2 regions of the Streptomyces sp. NPDC000410 genome follow, and region 2 is predicted to be linked to the other one. Evidence: riboswitches for the same ligand, from Rfam matches in the RefSeq annotation. Region 2 holds a riboswitch; the other holds the start of a gene.
What was found. A riboswitch is a leader RNA that binds a small molecule or an ion and turns the genes downstream of it on or off. The one in region 2 is predicted to bind glycine.
Positions count from the first base shown of each region.

Region 1 (6,853 bases), on a different contig from region 2:
GACGCCCTTGCGGATCTTGTACGTCCAGGTCTTGCCGCCGTTGCTCTGGACACCCATCGACTCGGCGAGGTCCGGGACGAGCTCGTTGCCCTTCTCGCCGGCGGCCGGCTTGAAGGTCGTCAGCGGACGCGCGTAGAGGCGGCTGAAGTTGTAGATGAAGGCGTAGTACGTGTTGCCCGGGTCGAACGACTCGGGGGCGTCGGCCATCGCGTAGGTGACCGTGCCGCCCTTCGCGTCCGAGACGTTGACGACGTCCTTGGTCGCGGCGTTGGCGCCGGCGGCCTTGCCGGAGCCGCCGTTCTTGTCCTCCGCCTTGCTGCAGCCGGCGAGCACCAGGCTCGCACTGCTGACGACCGCGAGTGCGGCCACTGCTGACCTTCGCATGATGGTCTGGTTCCCCTTCGTTGTCGGAAACTTGATCGGGACTCGGGCTCGGGAGGTCCCCGCAGCCGTCAGCGGCTGCGCGGGTCGAGCGCGTCCCGGAGGCCATCACCGAGCAGGTTGAAGGCCAGTACGGTGATGAAGATCGCGAGGCCGGGGACGATCATGAACTGCGGGTCGACCTCGAAGTAGGTGACCGCCTCCCTGAGCATTCCGCCCCAGGAAGCCTGCGGGGGCTGGATACCGACGCCGAGGAAGCTGAGCGACGCCTCGAAGATGATGTTGGTGGGGATGAGCAGCGTCGCGTACACGATGATCGGCCCGACCAGGTTCGGCAGCAGCTCCTTGAAGAGGATGTACGGGCCGCGGGCCCCCATCCCGCGCGAGGCGTCGATGAACTCACGCTCGCGCAGCGCAAGGGTCTGGCCGCGCACGATCCGGGCCATGTAGGGCCAGTTGAAGAAGCCGATGACGAAGATCAGCACGCTGATGTGGAGCGGCAGGCCCTCAAGTCCGAAGGCACCGCCCTGCAGTGTCGCCGAGATGGCGATGGCGAAGAGGAGCAGCGGGAACGCCAGGAAGGTGTCCATGAGCCGGCTGATGACGCTGTCCACGCGGCCGCCGTAGTAGCCGGCGACCAGCCCGAGGATGGTTCCGATGACGTTCGACAGGACGGTGGCGCCGAAGGCCACCACGAGCGAGACCCAGGATCCCTCGAGGATGCGGGCGAGCATGTCGCGGCCGAACTTCGGGTCCACTCCGAGGAGGTGGTCCCAGCTCATTCCGCCGAAATCGCCCTTGGGGAGGGAGGTGTTGGGGTCGATGAGGTCCTGCTGGAAGGCGTTCGGATCCAGGCCCAGGAGCGACTGGAGCGGCCGGGAGAGCACCGCGACCAGGATGAGCAGGATGACGACGACGCCTCCGGCGACGGCGAGTTTGTCGCGTTTGAACCGCATCCAGGCGATCTGGCCGAGTGAACGGCCTTCGATCTGACCCTGTTTGGCCCCCGCGAGGACTGCCTCCGGCTGCGCGTCGGCTGCCGCTCCGGTGGTCTCGATCGGTGCGGTCACAGTGCCACTGACCCCTCTCGGCCGACGGTGGCCGGCCCCCCATACCCGCCGTGGTAACGGCCTGACTCACTTGGCTGGTGCTCGAAGCGGATGCTCGAGACTCATGCGCGAACAAAGGGCAAACGGACCTTTGTTAGCGGGGAGTCAACATCGGGTTCGCGATCACCCGCCAGACCTGACGGGGAATGTTTGCTCAACCGTGATGCGACCGGACAGCTACCGCTATCCGGACGGGCCAGGAGTCTGAGCGGAGAGATTCGGCCATTTACCGGTCGGTACTGGTCCGTTTCGGACCGGTACGTGTGGAGCGTGTCTCAGTGGCCGGTCAGCTCCGATCGGGGCTGACCATCGGCGCTGATGGGGACTCACCATCGGCGCTGATCGGCGCATATCGGAGCCGGTCAGCGCTGCGGTCGGTACACGCGGGGAGGGCGTGGTCAGTACACGCGCGAGGGGCCGCGGTCAGTACGCGCGGGGGCGCGGTCAGTACGTGTGGGGGCGCGGTCAGTACGTGTGGGGGGGGGCGCGCTCAGTACACGCGGGAGGCGCGGTCAGTACGCGCGAGGAGCCGCGGGAGGGTAGCCGTAACCCGGCTGCGGGGACGGCGCGGCGTGTGCCTCGCGGTCGTAGAAGGGGCGGGCGTTGGCCCGCAGCCACATGGTCACCGGGTCGTACTCGTCGGACATGGCGACGGTGGAGACCGGGAGTCCGTCCGGGACCGCCGCGATCGACTGACGCATCATCGCCCGCACGGCGTCGACGGACTGCGCACCCGTGTCGTAGAGATCGAGGCCGATGGCGAGATAGGGAGCACCGAGCGCCGGCTGCACCCAGGCTCTGCGCAGCGAACGGACGGCCGGGGTGCGGTGCGCGTTCTGCGTCAGGAGGGCGTAGAACTGCGGGATCTCGACGGCCGGTTCGGTCAGCCGCAGCGGTCCGGCGGGCATCCGCTCGAGGCCGGTGGCGATACGGCGCAGATCGAGCCACGGGATGCCGACGCCGCCGCCCGGGGCGTGCGGGTTGAGCCAGATTCCGTAGCGGTCGGGGAAGAGGGCGCGGGCGATGTCCACACCGGTGGCCACTTCATGGGCCCGGGTCCAGCCGGAGGCGGCGAGCTCCTGGGCGGAGGTGACACAGGGGGCGTAGACCTGGCCGTCCACCTCCATGTTTCCGTACTGGGCGTCGGGGGAGCCGGCCTGGCCGTGCCAGAGCAGCATCCAGAGCCGGCCTGCCGACGGGTCGCAGAGCGCGTGGAGCAACGCCTCGTACGCGTCGTAGCGTCCGGGCGTCACCTGGCGCAGCATGTGCTCGACCTGCCCGGCCGCCGCGGTGCCTGACGCGCTCACTGTGGGTCCCGCCCCTCTTCGATCCGCCGATCCATACGCCTGCGCCGCGCCCTGACACACGACGAGCGCGGCGGCCACGTCATCAAACCAGCTTAGGCGGCCTCACTGACACTGCCTTGACGACCCAGGCGTGCCGCCCGGGAGCGCCAGGGGTGCAGGTGGTGCTAGGGGTGCTCGGGGTGCTGACGGGTGTAGAAGGGGCGCACCCGGTTCAGCATCCAGTCGCCGACCGGGTCCTGTGTGACGTCCAGCAGGACCAGGTTGACGGGCCAGCTCACGGGGACCCGGCCGAGCGCCCGGCCCAGGGCGTCCATCGGGGCCGTGCGGTGGTGGCCCTCCCAGTCGGAGAGCTGGACGCCGATGAACAGGGAGGGCGCCTCGCCCTCGACGCTCGCGAGCACCCGGCGGGCGGTCTGGACGATCCCGGTCGACTCGAACTCGCCCGCCGCGGCGGCCAGGAAATCGACCGGCTCCTCCTGCCAGTCCGGCTCGTAGAGCCGCACCCGGCCCCCGGTCGCGGGACCGTCCAGGGGCGTGCGCCCCACCCGGCACAGCTCGGCGACGGCGATCGGCGGCAGCGGTACGCCGACGGCGCCGCCCGGGTTCACGGCGATGCCCAGCTGAGGGGGCAGGCCGCGGGCGAAGTCGATCGCGGGGGCGACGGTGCCGGAGACGGCGTCGCCGACGCACTGGAGGAACTGCTGCTGCGAGCTGAAGACGGGGACGTAGGCGGCGCCGTCGATCTCCATGGTGGGTAGGTCGAGGCTGGGGCTGTCCGGTCCGCCGCCGTTGGGCAGCGGCACCCAGATGTGGCTGCGGCCCAGTACTTCGACCAGCCGGCCGCCGGCGGCGGGGTTGCCGACGGAAGCGGCCAGCACCTCTTCGAGCTCATTGGCCGGCCATGTCGTGTCCACGTCGATCCCTGCTTCCCCGTCCGCCCCTGCCGGGCCACGATGTCCTGCGCCAGCAGGGTACCGGGGGTGGGGGCGCCTGCGGCGGCCACGCGGCGGAGCCGCACATCGATGCTGCTCCCCGCCCGCCCCTACACCCGCAGCGCCCGGCCAGGCTCTTCGCCTGCCGGCCGCCCCGGGCCGACCGCGCCCGCCCGGGGGAGCGCCGGGGGCGCCTGCGGCGGGCCACGCGGCGGAGCCGCACATCGATGCCGCTCCCCTCCCCGCCCCTCCCCGAACTGGGGGCAAGCCCCCAGACCCCCGTACGGCCTCCGGCCGTGTCCTCAAACTCCCCCTACGCCCTGCGGGCGTGGGGGGACCCCCGGCCGGGCTGGGTTTCCCAGCCCCGCCGGCGTTTGAGGCGCGGGGGTTCGGGGGCGGAGCCCCAGCGGGGCCGCGCCGCCGTCCTCACACCACCCCGTCGAAGCCGATCCGGGTCAGGGCCGTCGCCGCCGTCCGGTCCAGGAGGGTCGCGGAGGCGCAGCCGGACGGGAGGCGGCCGCGCTCGGCGTCGTGGACGAGGCGGGAGACCGCGCGGCGGTGGCGGGCGAAGGCGTAGCCGGAGACACCGCGGCCGCGCTCGCGCTGGCCCTCGCGGGCGAGGTCGGGGGTCACGTCCAGCAGGACCAGGTGCAGGGCACGCCCGCGCCGCCGCGCCTCGCGGGCCAGCCAGCGCCGCACCCAGGACTGCGTACCGCAGTCGTGCACGACCACGCTCGCACCGGAGCGCAGGGCGCGCCGCAGCCCCGCGTAGTGCGCGAGGCGGACCAGCGGCCGGTAGACGGCGTACGGCAGGGCGCGGGGCATCCGGCGGTCCCAGCGGTCCCGGGTGTCCTGGGAGTCGATCCCGCCACCCTCCGCGGCCCGCCGGATCAGGGTGGACTTGCCACTGCCGGGCAGCCCGGAGACGACGACCACGTCCCCCTGGCCGAAGATCAGCCGGCGCGGGGCGCGCCGCGACCGGTCGCGCAGATCGCGCACCACGGGCAGGTCTCGCAGCGGCACCGGCGCGGGCACCCCCGCCGGGACCGGATACGCGCCGGACACTCCGGATCGCTGCAACGTCATCGCTCTCCCCCTTGTCGGGTCTTCGGGACCCTGCCCAGGAAGCTTAAAGAAAAGGTAATGACCAACAAGTGATTTGCCGATCGGAGCGCCCGTGCAATGATGTGCCCGCCAACTGCATACCGGCCGTTCGAATCCGCGCGGGAGAGTCCCGGGCACCTCTGGTACCGACTTTCGGTACCTACGAGTGTGCCGGGCGCCGAAGGAGCAAGTCCCTCCCTTGAATCTCTCAGGCCCCGTACCGCGCGGGTGAGGCAGATCTGAAAAGCGGGCCGCCGCCCTGTGGCTGGTGGCTCCACCCAAGGTGCAAGTCGTGGTCATCACGTACGTTCCGTACGTGTGGTCGTGATGAACCTCTCAGGTTTCGATGACAGATGGGGAGGATCGTCCTCGCCAGTCATGCCCTGGGAGCCCCATCCATGAGCACCGCCCCCCGTCTCACCGCCCTCGATGCCCTGCATCGCTCGCTGGGCGCCACGATGACCGACTTCGCCGGCTGGGACATGCCGCTGCGCTACGCCAGTGAGCGCGACGAGCACAACGCCGTACGGACCAAGGCCGGCCTCTTCGACCTCTCCCACATGGGCGAGATCACCGTCACCGGGCCGCAGGCCGCCGCTCTGCTGGACTACGCGCTGGTCGGGAACATCGGCGGGGTCGCCGTCGGCCGCGCCCGCTACACCATGATCTGCCGTGAGGACGGCGGGATCCTCGACGACCTGATCGTCTACCGCCTCGGCGAGGCGGAGTACATGGTCGTCGCCAACGCCTCGAACGCGCAGATCGTCCTCGACGCCCTCACCGAGCGCGCCGGCGGCTTCGACGCCGCCGTGCGCGACGACCGCGACGCGTACGCGCTCATCGCCGTACAGGGCCCCGAGTCCCCCGGCATCCTGAAGTCGCTCACCGACGCCGACCTGGACGGGCTGAAGTACTACGCGGGCCTGCCGGGCACCGTCGCCGGGGTCCCGGCGCTGATCGCCCGTACCGGCTACACGGGTGAGGACGGCTTCGAGCTGTTCGTGGCCCCTGCCGACGCCGAGAAGCTGTGGCAGGCCCTGACGGACGCGGGCAAGGACGCCGGTCTGATCCCCTGCGGCCTGTCCTGCCGCGACACGCTCCGCCTGGAGGCGGGCATGCCGCTGTACGGGCACGAGCTGACCACCGCGCTCACCCCCTTCGACGCGGGCCTCGGCCGGGTCGTGAAGTTCGACAAGGCGGGCGACTTCGTCGGGCGCGAGGCCCTTCGGGCCGCGGCCGAGCGTGCGGAGACGAATCCCCCGCGCAAGCTCGTCGGACTGATCGCCGAGGGCCGCCGGGTCCCGCGCGCCGGAATGCCCGTCGTCTCCGGCGGCCAGGTGATCGGCGAGGTCACCTCCGGCGCCCCGTCGCCGACCCTCGGCAAGCCTCTCGCCATCGCGTACGTGGACGCCGCGCACTCCGCGCCCGGCACCGAGGGCGTCGGCGTGGACATCCGCGGTACGCATGAGCCGTACGAGGTCGTCGCCCTGCCCTTCTACAAGCGCCAGAAGTGACGACCGCGGTCTTCGCCGTCTCACCCTCCAAGACCACGTCCCACAGCACTCCCCCGCGTACAGGAGAATTCTGCTCATGAGCAACCCCCAGCAGCTGCGTTACAGCAAGGAGCACGAGTGGCTGTCGGCCGCCGAGGACGGCGCGTCGACGGTCGGCATCACGGAGCACGCGGCGAACGCCCTCGGCGATGTCGTGTACGTCCAGCTTCCGGCAGTCGGTGACACGGTGACCGCGGGCGAGTCCTGCGGCGAGCTGGAGTCCACCAAGTCGGTCAGTGATCTGTACTCCCCGGTGACCGGTGAGGTCACCGAGATCAACGCCGATGTCGTCGACGACCCGTCGCTGGTGAACTCCGCCCCCTTCGAGGGCGGGTGGCTGTTCAAGGTACGCGTCACGGGCGAGCCGGATGATCTGCTCTCCGCCGACGAGTACACCGCGTTCACCGGCAACTAGGGACCAGACCACCATGTCGCTTCTGAATACCCCTCTCCATGAGCTCGACCCG
Region 1 covers NZ_JBEPDM010000028.1:34,214-41,066, reverse strand. Annotated here, with positions in the region: gene ABT342_RS24685 (ABC transporter substrate-binding protein) at 1-384, opposite strand, end outside; gene ABT342_RS24680 (ABC transporter permease) at 453-1,451, opposite strand; gene ABT342_RS24675 (enhanced serine sensitivity protein SseB C-terminal domain-containing protein) at 2,003-2,797, opposite strand; gene ABT342_RS24670 (enhanced serine sensitivity protein SseB) at 2,962-3,711, opposite strand; gene ABT342_RS24665 (AAA family ATPase) at 4,156-4,815, opposite strand; glycine riboswitch at 4,944-5,066, shown strand; gene gcvT (glycine cleavage system aminomethyltransferase GcvT) at 5,232-6,347, shown strand; gene gcvH (glycine cleavage system protein GcvH) at 6,424-6,801, shown strand; gene glyA (serine hydroxymethyltransferase) at 6,815-6,853, shown strand, end outside.
Region 1: it holds a riboswitch for glycine, as region 2 does, so the genes downstream of both, gcvT (glycine cleavage system aminomethyltransferase GcvT) here and gcvP (aminomethyl-transferring glycine dehydrogenase) in region 2, are expected to answer to the same signal.

Region 2 (6,853 bases):
CTGGAGGCCGGGGGCGCGGCCCATGACTCGCCCTCGGCGCGCGAGGCCGGTGAGCGGCTGCGCAGGGACATTCTCGCGGTCACGGGGCTGACCGGTTCGGTCGGCTTGGCGGGTTCGAAAATGCTGGCGAAGATCGCCTCCGAGCAGGCGAAGCCCGACGGCCTCGTGCTCATCGAGCCGGGGACCGAGCGGGAGCTGCTGGGGCCGATGTCGGTGCGGACGCTCCCGGGGGTGGGGCCGGCGACGGGGGAGCATCTGCGACGGGCGGGGATGACCACGGTCGCCGAGCTGGCCGAGGCGGGCGAGGACGAGCTCGTACGGCTGCTCGGGAAGGCGCACGGGGCCTCGCTGTTCCGGATGGCGCTCGGACACGACGACCGGCCCGTGGTGGCCGAGCGCGACGCGAAGTCGGTGTCGGTGGAGGACACCTTCGACGTGGATCTGCACGACCGGGTGCGGATCCGGCTGGAGGTGGAGCGGCTCGCCGACCGGTGTGTGCGGCGGCTGCGCGGGTCGGGGCACTCCGGGCGGACGATCGTGCTGAAGGTGCGCAGGTACGACTTCTCGACGCTGACCCGGTCGGAGACGCTGCGCGGGCCCACGGACGATCCGGCCGTGGTGCGGGAGGCGGCGGCCCGGCTGCTGGAGTCGGTGGACACCACGGGTGGGGTGAGGTTGCTCGGGGTGGGCGTGAGCGGTCTCGCCGACTACACGCAGGAGGATCTGTTCGCGCAGGCGGCGGCGGGAGAGCGCGGTCCCGGGGATGCCGACAGGATCCCGGAGGAGCACGGCCCCGTCCGGGACGAGGCGGAGCCGGTGGAGCAGCAAGCGCCGACCGGGCGGCACTGGGCGGCCGGACACGACGTGCGGCATGCGCGGTACGGGGCGGGCTGGGTGCAGGGCAGCGGGCTCGGGCGGGTCACCGTCCGATTCGAGGAGCCGTGGTCGGCCGTGCCGGGCAGGGTGCGGACCTTCTCGGTCGACGACCCGGACCTGGAGCCGTCGGAGCCGCTGCCGCTGGTCCGTCCGGAGCTGGAAGAGCCGGAAGTGCCGGAAGAGCCGGAAGAGCCGGAAGAGCCGGAAGAGCCGGAAGAGCCGGAAGAGCCGGAAGAGCCGGAAGAGCCGGAAGTGCCGGAAGAGCCGGAAGTGCCGGACGAGGCGGATGAGCGGGATCAGCCGGATCGGTCGGATCGGTCGTCGTCGCCCGGGCGCCGCCCGAAGTCCTGGTCGGCCGCCGGGGGAGCGGGGAGGTCGAGACCGTAGTGGTGGTAGAGCTGGAGTTCCTGTTCGGGCGAGAGGTGCCGGCCGACGCCGAAGTCGGGAGCGTCCTTGATCAAGGCGCGCTCGAAGGGTATGTGGAGGCCGTCGCCCGTGAGTTCGCTGGGCTCCAGCGGCACGAACGCGTCCCGGCTGAACAGCCCGGTGCGTACCGCCGCCCACTCCGGTACCCCCGTCGCGTCGTCCAGATACACCTCGTCGACGGTCCCGATCTTGGTCCCGTTGCGGTCGAACGCCTTGCGGCCGATCAGGCTGCGCGGATCGATATCGGTCTGCACGGTCCCTCCAACTGGTCGCACTGCTCCGTACGTACTACGAAAGTGCACAATTGTGGGGTCGGCCACTCGAGGGCTGAGGCCAAGTCCTCGCTGGTAGGCTGGCAGACGGCTGCTGACCCCGTGCGGGAGAGTCCTCCGGCGAATGTGCCGTAGGCGCCGAAGGAGCAAATCCTCCCCGGAATCTCTCAGGCCCCCGTACCGCACGGAAGAGGTCACTCTGGAAAGCAGGGCGGGCGTCGGACGGCACCCACCCTCACCGACGGTGAAAGCCGGGACGTCAGCGCGCGGACGGACCGGTGAAGCTCTCAGGTTGAGATGACAGAGGGGGAGGCCGTCCGGGCACCCCCCAGGTGCCCCTCGCAGGTCGTATCGACCAGGAGGCCTCCGTATGACCGCCAACCGCACTCCGCTCTCCCAGCTGGAGCGAGGCACCCCCTTCGAGCAGCGCCACATCGGGCCCGACGCCGAGGCCCAGGCCAAGATGCTCGCGCAGGTCGGTTACGGCTCGCTCGACGAGCTGACCGCCGCCGCAGTGCCGGACGTGATCAAGAGCGCCGAGGCGCTCGGACTGCCCGAGGCCCGCACCGAGGCCGAGGTCCTCGCCGAGCTGCGCTCCCTGGCGGACCGCAACAAGGTCCTGGCACCGATGATCGGCCTCGGCTACTACGGCACCTTCACCCCGCCGGTCATCCTGCGCAACGTCATGGAGAACCCGGCCTGGTACACGGCGTACACGCCCTACCAGCCGGAGATCTCGCAGGGCCGTCTCGAGGCGCTGCTCAACTTCCAGACGATGGTCGCCGACCTCACCGGCCTGCCCACCTCCGGCGCCTCGCTGCTCGACGAGGGGACCGCGGCCGCCGAGGCCATGTCCCTGGCCCGGCGGGTCGGCAAGGTGAAGGACGGCGTCTTCCTGGTCGACGCCGACACCCTGCCGCAGACCATCGCCGTGATCGAGACCCGCGCCGAGCCGACCGGAGTGGAGGTCGTCGTCACCGACCTCACCGAGGGCATCCCCGCCGACGTCGCCGAGCGCGGCGTCTTCGGCGTGCTCCTCCAGTACCCGGGCGCCTCCGGAGCCGTCCGCGACCTGAAGCCGCTCATCGAGCAGGCCCATGAGCTCGGCGCCATCGTCACGGTCGCCGCCGACCTGCTGGCGCTGACACTGCTCACCTCGCCCGGTGAGCTGGGCGCGGACATCGCCGTCGGCACCACCCAGCGCTTCGGCGTTCCGATGGGCTTCGGCGGCCCGCACGCCGGCTACATGGCGGTCCAGGCCAAGCACGCCCGCAGCCTGCCCGGCCGGCTCGTCGGCGTGTCCGTCGACGCGGACGGCAACAAGGCCTACCGCCTCGCCCTGCAGACCCGTGAGCAGCACATCCGCCGCGAGAAGGCCACCAGCAACATCTGCACCGCGCAGGTGCTGCTCGCCGTCATGGCCGGGATGTACGCCGTCTACCACGGCCCCGACGGCCTGAGGGTGATCGCGCGCCGCACCCACCGGTACGCCACGATCCTCGCCGAGGGGCTGCGGGCGGGCGGTGTCGAGCTCGTGCACGGCGCGTACTTCGACACGCTGACCGCCCGGGTGCCGGGCAAGGCGTCCGGGGTCGTCGCCGCCGCCCGCGAGAACGGGGTCAACCTGCGCCTCGTCGATGCCGACCACGTCTCCCTCGCCTGCGACGAGACCACGGGCCGCGCCCAGCTGACCGCCGTCTGGGCCGCCTTCGGGGTCGACGCGGACGTCGAGGCGCTCGACGCCGTGGCCGACGACACGCTCCCGGCCGCGCTGCTGCGCACCGACGACTACCTGACGCACCCGGTCTTCCACAGCCACCGCTCCGAGACCGCGATGCTGCGCTACCTGCGCAGGCTCGCCGACCGTGACTACGCGCTGGACCGCGGCATGATCCCGCTCGGCTCCTGCACCATGAAGCTGAACGCGACCACGGAGATGGAGCCGGTCACCTGGCCCGAGTTCGGCCAGATCCACCCGTTCGCCCCCGTCGCGCAGGTGCAGGGCTACCTCACCCTGATCCGCGAGCTGGAGGAACGTCTCTGCGAGGTCACCGGTTACGACCGGGTCTCCATCCAGCCGAACGCCGGCTCGCAGGGCGAGCTGGCCGGACTGCTCGCCGTCCGGGCGTACCACCGGGCCAACGGTGACGAGCAGCGCACCGTCTGCCTCATCCCGTCCTCCGCGCACGGCACCAACGCCGCGAGCGCGGTCATGGCGGGCATGAAGGTCGTCGTCGTCAAGACCGCCGACGACGGAGAGATCGATGTCGAGGACCTGCGCGCCAAGATCGAGCAGCACCGCGACGAGCTGTCGGTGCTCATGATCACGTACCCCTCGACGCACGGTGTGTTCGAGGAGCACGTCGCCGACATCTGCGCGCAGGTGCACGAGGCGGGCGGCCAGGTGTACGTCGACGGTGCCAACCTCAACGCGCTGGTCGGCCTCGCCAAGCCGGGCAAGTTCGGCGGCGACGTCTCGCACCTCAACCTGCACAAGACGTTCTGCATCCCGCACGGCGGCGGTGGCCCCGGCGTCGGCCCGGTCGGCGTCCGCGAGCACCTCGCCCCGTACCTGCCGAACCACCCGCTCCAGCCGACCGCGGGCCCGGAGACGGGCGTGGGCCCGATCTCGGCCGCCCCGTGGGGCTCGGCCGGCATCCTGCCGATCTCCTGGGCGTACGTGCGGCTCATGGGCGGCGAGGGCCTCAAGCGCGCCACCCAGGTCGCCGTGCTCGCGGCGAACTACATCGCCAAGCGCCTGGAGCCGCACTACCCGGTGCTCTACACGGGCCCGGTGGGCCTCGTCGCGCACGAGTGCATCGTGGACCTGCGGCCGCTGTCGAAGGCGACCGGCGTCAGCGTCGACGACATCGCCAAGCGGCTGATCGACTACGGCTTCCACGCCCCGACGATGTCGTTCCCGGTGGCCGGCACGCTGATGATCGAGCCCACCGAGAGCGAGGATCTGGCCGAGATCGACCGCTTCTGCGACACCATGATCGCGATTCGTGCGGAGATCGAGAAGGTCGCCTCGGGCGAGTGGCCAGCCGAGGACAACCCGCTGCGCAACGCCCCGCACACCGCGGCCGCGCTCGGTGGGGACTGGGAGCACCCGTACAGCCGTGAGGAGGCGGTCTTCCCGGCCGGTGTCTCGGCCGCGGACAAGTACTGGCCGCCGGTGCGCCGGATCGACGGTGCCTTCGGCGACCGTAACCTGGTCTGCTCCTGCCCGCCGCTGGACGAGTACGACGGGTGACGTAGGGCTCGGGTGGGGGCGCCTGCGGCGGGCTTTGTCCCCGCCCCGCCCCTTCCCGAAACCGGGGGCTTTGCCCCCGGACCCCTGCCGGGGCTCTGCCCCGGACCCCGCGCGTCAATCGCCGGCGGGGCTGGACGCGAGGGACATACGTCAGGGCCGGTTCGGAGCTTTCTCCGAGCCGGCCCTTTGTTGTCTCCCTGATCCCTCTCCCTGATCCCTTGAGCAGGGCTTATGCAGCCTTGGCCACCTGCAGCGGCGGTCGGTGCGGGGCGATGATCTGCCCGTCCGGGAGCAGCTCACCGGTGTCCTCGAAGAGCAGGACGCCGTTGCACAGCAGGCTCCAACCCTGCTCCGGGTGGGGCGCCACGAGGCGGGCGGCTTCCCGGTCGGGAGAGTCGGCTGTCGGGCAGGGTGGCTGATGCTGGCACATGGGTGGGTTCTTTCGCTGTGATGTGGTGAGAGTCCTGCGGCTCGGCGCTGTGTTCATGGCCGCCCCCGTATCTGTCGGTCCAGTCCCAGTGTTGCCCCACGGGAGTCTTTCCGCAGGGATTTCGCGGCAGCTCCCCTCACCACTTACAGACGTGTCACCCACGCGGGCGGTTCAGCCCAACTGCACTGTCCTTTCGGGTGGTTCGGGGTAGCCGTACCGGGCTAGTCCGGATGGGGCATGGGGGTAGGGGGCATGGCTGTGCCCCGTGACCAGGGGACACGGGGCAGGGGCGCCGGAGGCAGGATCAGGCCGGTGAACCGAGGAGGGGAGCCGGGGTGACGCGCAGCGTCAACACGGGCAGGAGGTCCGCGACCCGGTGCGGACGGTGGGCGGCGATCCCCGGCGGGGCCGGCGCGAGCGGCACCAGCAGGTCGGACGGATCGGGGCCGCCGCCCGACGCGTCGGCCTCCGTGTCCCCGTGCAGCCACAGCGTGAGCATGTAGAGCTCGGGCACGGACAGCAGCCGTGGCTGGTAGCTGCCCGTTATCTGCTCCGCCTGCTCCAGCGCCCGTTCGGTCGATGCGATGTACGGGCCCTCGAAGAAGTGCGAGAAGGCCCAGCCGTCCGGGGTCAGCATCGTGTCCGCGGCGGCGACGGCGCGCTCTTCGCCACGGATCATAAACCGCCAGCCCACCAGCCGGGTGCGCGGCGAGCGGCCGGTGCGCGGGACGACCTGGTCCAGCACATGGACGGGGAGGGGCAGGTCGGGCGAGACCGTGCCCTGGACGGATCGGAGAGCGGGAGTGCGGTCTTCGCGGACTGCGGAGGGGGAGCCGAGTGCCGCGAGGACGCTGCGCAGGGCGGGCGCGGGAGCAGGGGGGACATGCAGGGGCATGGTGGGTCGCCTCTCAGTCAAGAGACATGGTGGTGCGAGGGCATGGGCGGTGCGGACGGCACTGTCAGCGTGGGCCAGAGGGAGGTCAAAGGCCATGGCCGGGAGCCAACTCTCTGCCTCGCTAGCGAAGTTTATACGACGCGTGTTCACATGATGTTTCTGCTAGCCGTCCCAGGTATTGCGGTCAAGGCTGAATCAGGACTTTTTCGTGCGGAGTTCCTGTTGATTTCCTGTGAACGCACAGGTGTCACCTGGGGTGTTACCCGGCAGGCGGTGGGCCGAATCTCGTCGGAGATTTCACGACCCGGCGCGCTGCGGTAACTGCGTACCGTTCCATGCCGATGGAATGTGCCGCTCGAAAGCGAGAACCAGACTACCTGTCAGCGGCGTTGCACGGGGCCTTATGGATCAGTGGGCCTGGGCATTATCGTCGGTACGCGAGCGGCCGACGGCCGCCGCTGCGCCCACTCGAGGAGGGACGCTTCGATGGGGGAGAAGGTCGTGGCAGGCGGGTTCGACCTGTCCGATCGGCAAAGGTATCGGAGAAAGCTCCAGCAGTGCCTCGAGGGGCTGGGGAGACTCCTGGTGGAGAAGAGGTTCGAACGGCCCAGGAATCTCATGGGGCTGGAGCTCGAGTTGAATCTCGCCGGTGCCGACGGGCTGCCGCGAATGATGAATACCGAAGTACTCGACCGGAT
Region 2 covers NZ_JBEPDM010000029.1:9,162-16,014, forward strand. Annotated here, with positions in the region: gene ABT342_RS24970 (DNA polymerase IV) at 1-1,263, shown strand, start outside; gene ABT342_RS24975 (PRC-barrel domain-containing protein) at 1,173-1,556, opposite strand; glycine riboswitch at 1,670-1,767, shown strand; gene gcvP (aminomethyl-transferring glycine dehydrogenase) at 1,945-4,830, shown strand; gene ABT342_RS24985 (DUF5999 family protein) at 5,060-5,260, opposite strand; gene ABT342_RS24990 (hypothetical protein) at 5,565-6,155, opposite strand; gene ABT342_RS24995 (glutamate-cysteine ligase family protein) at 6,642-6,853, shown strand, end outside.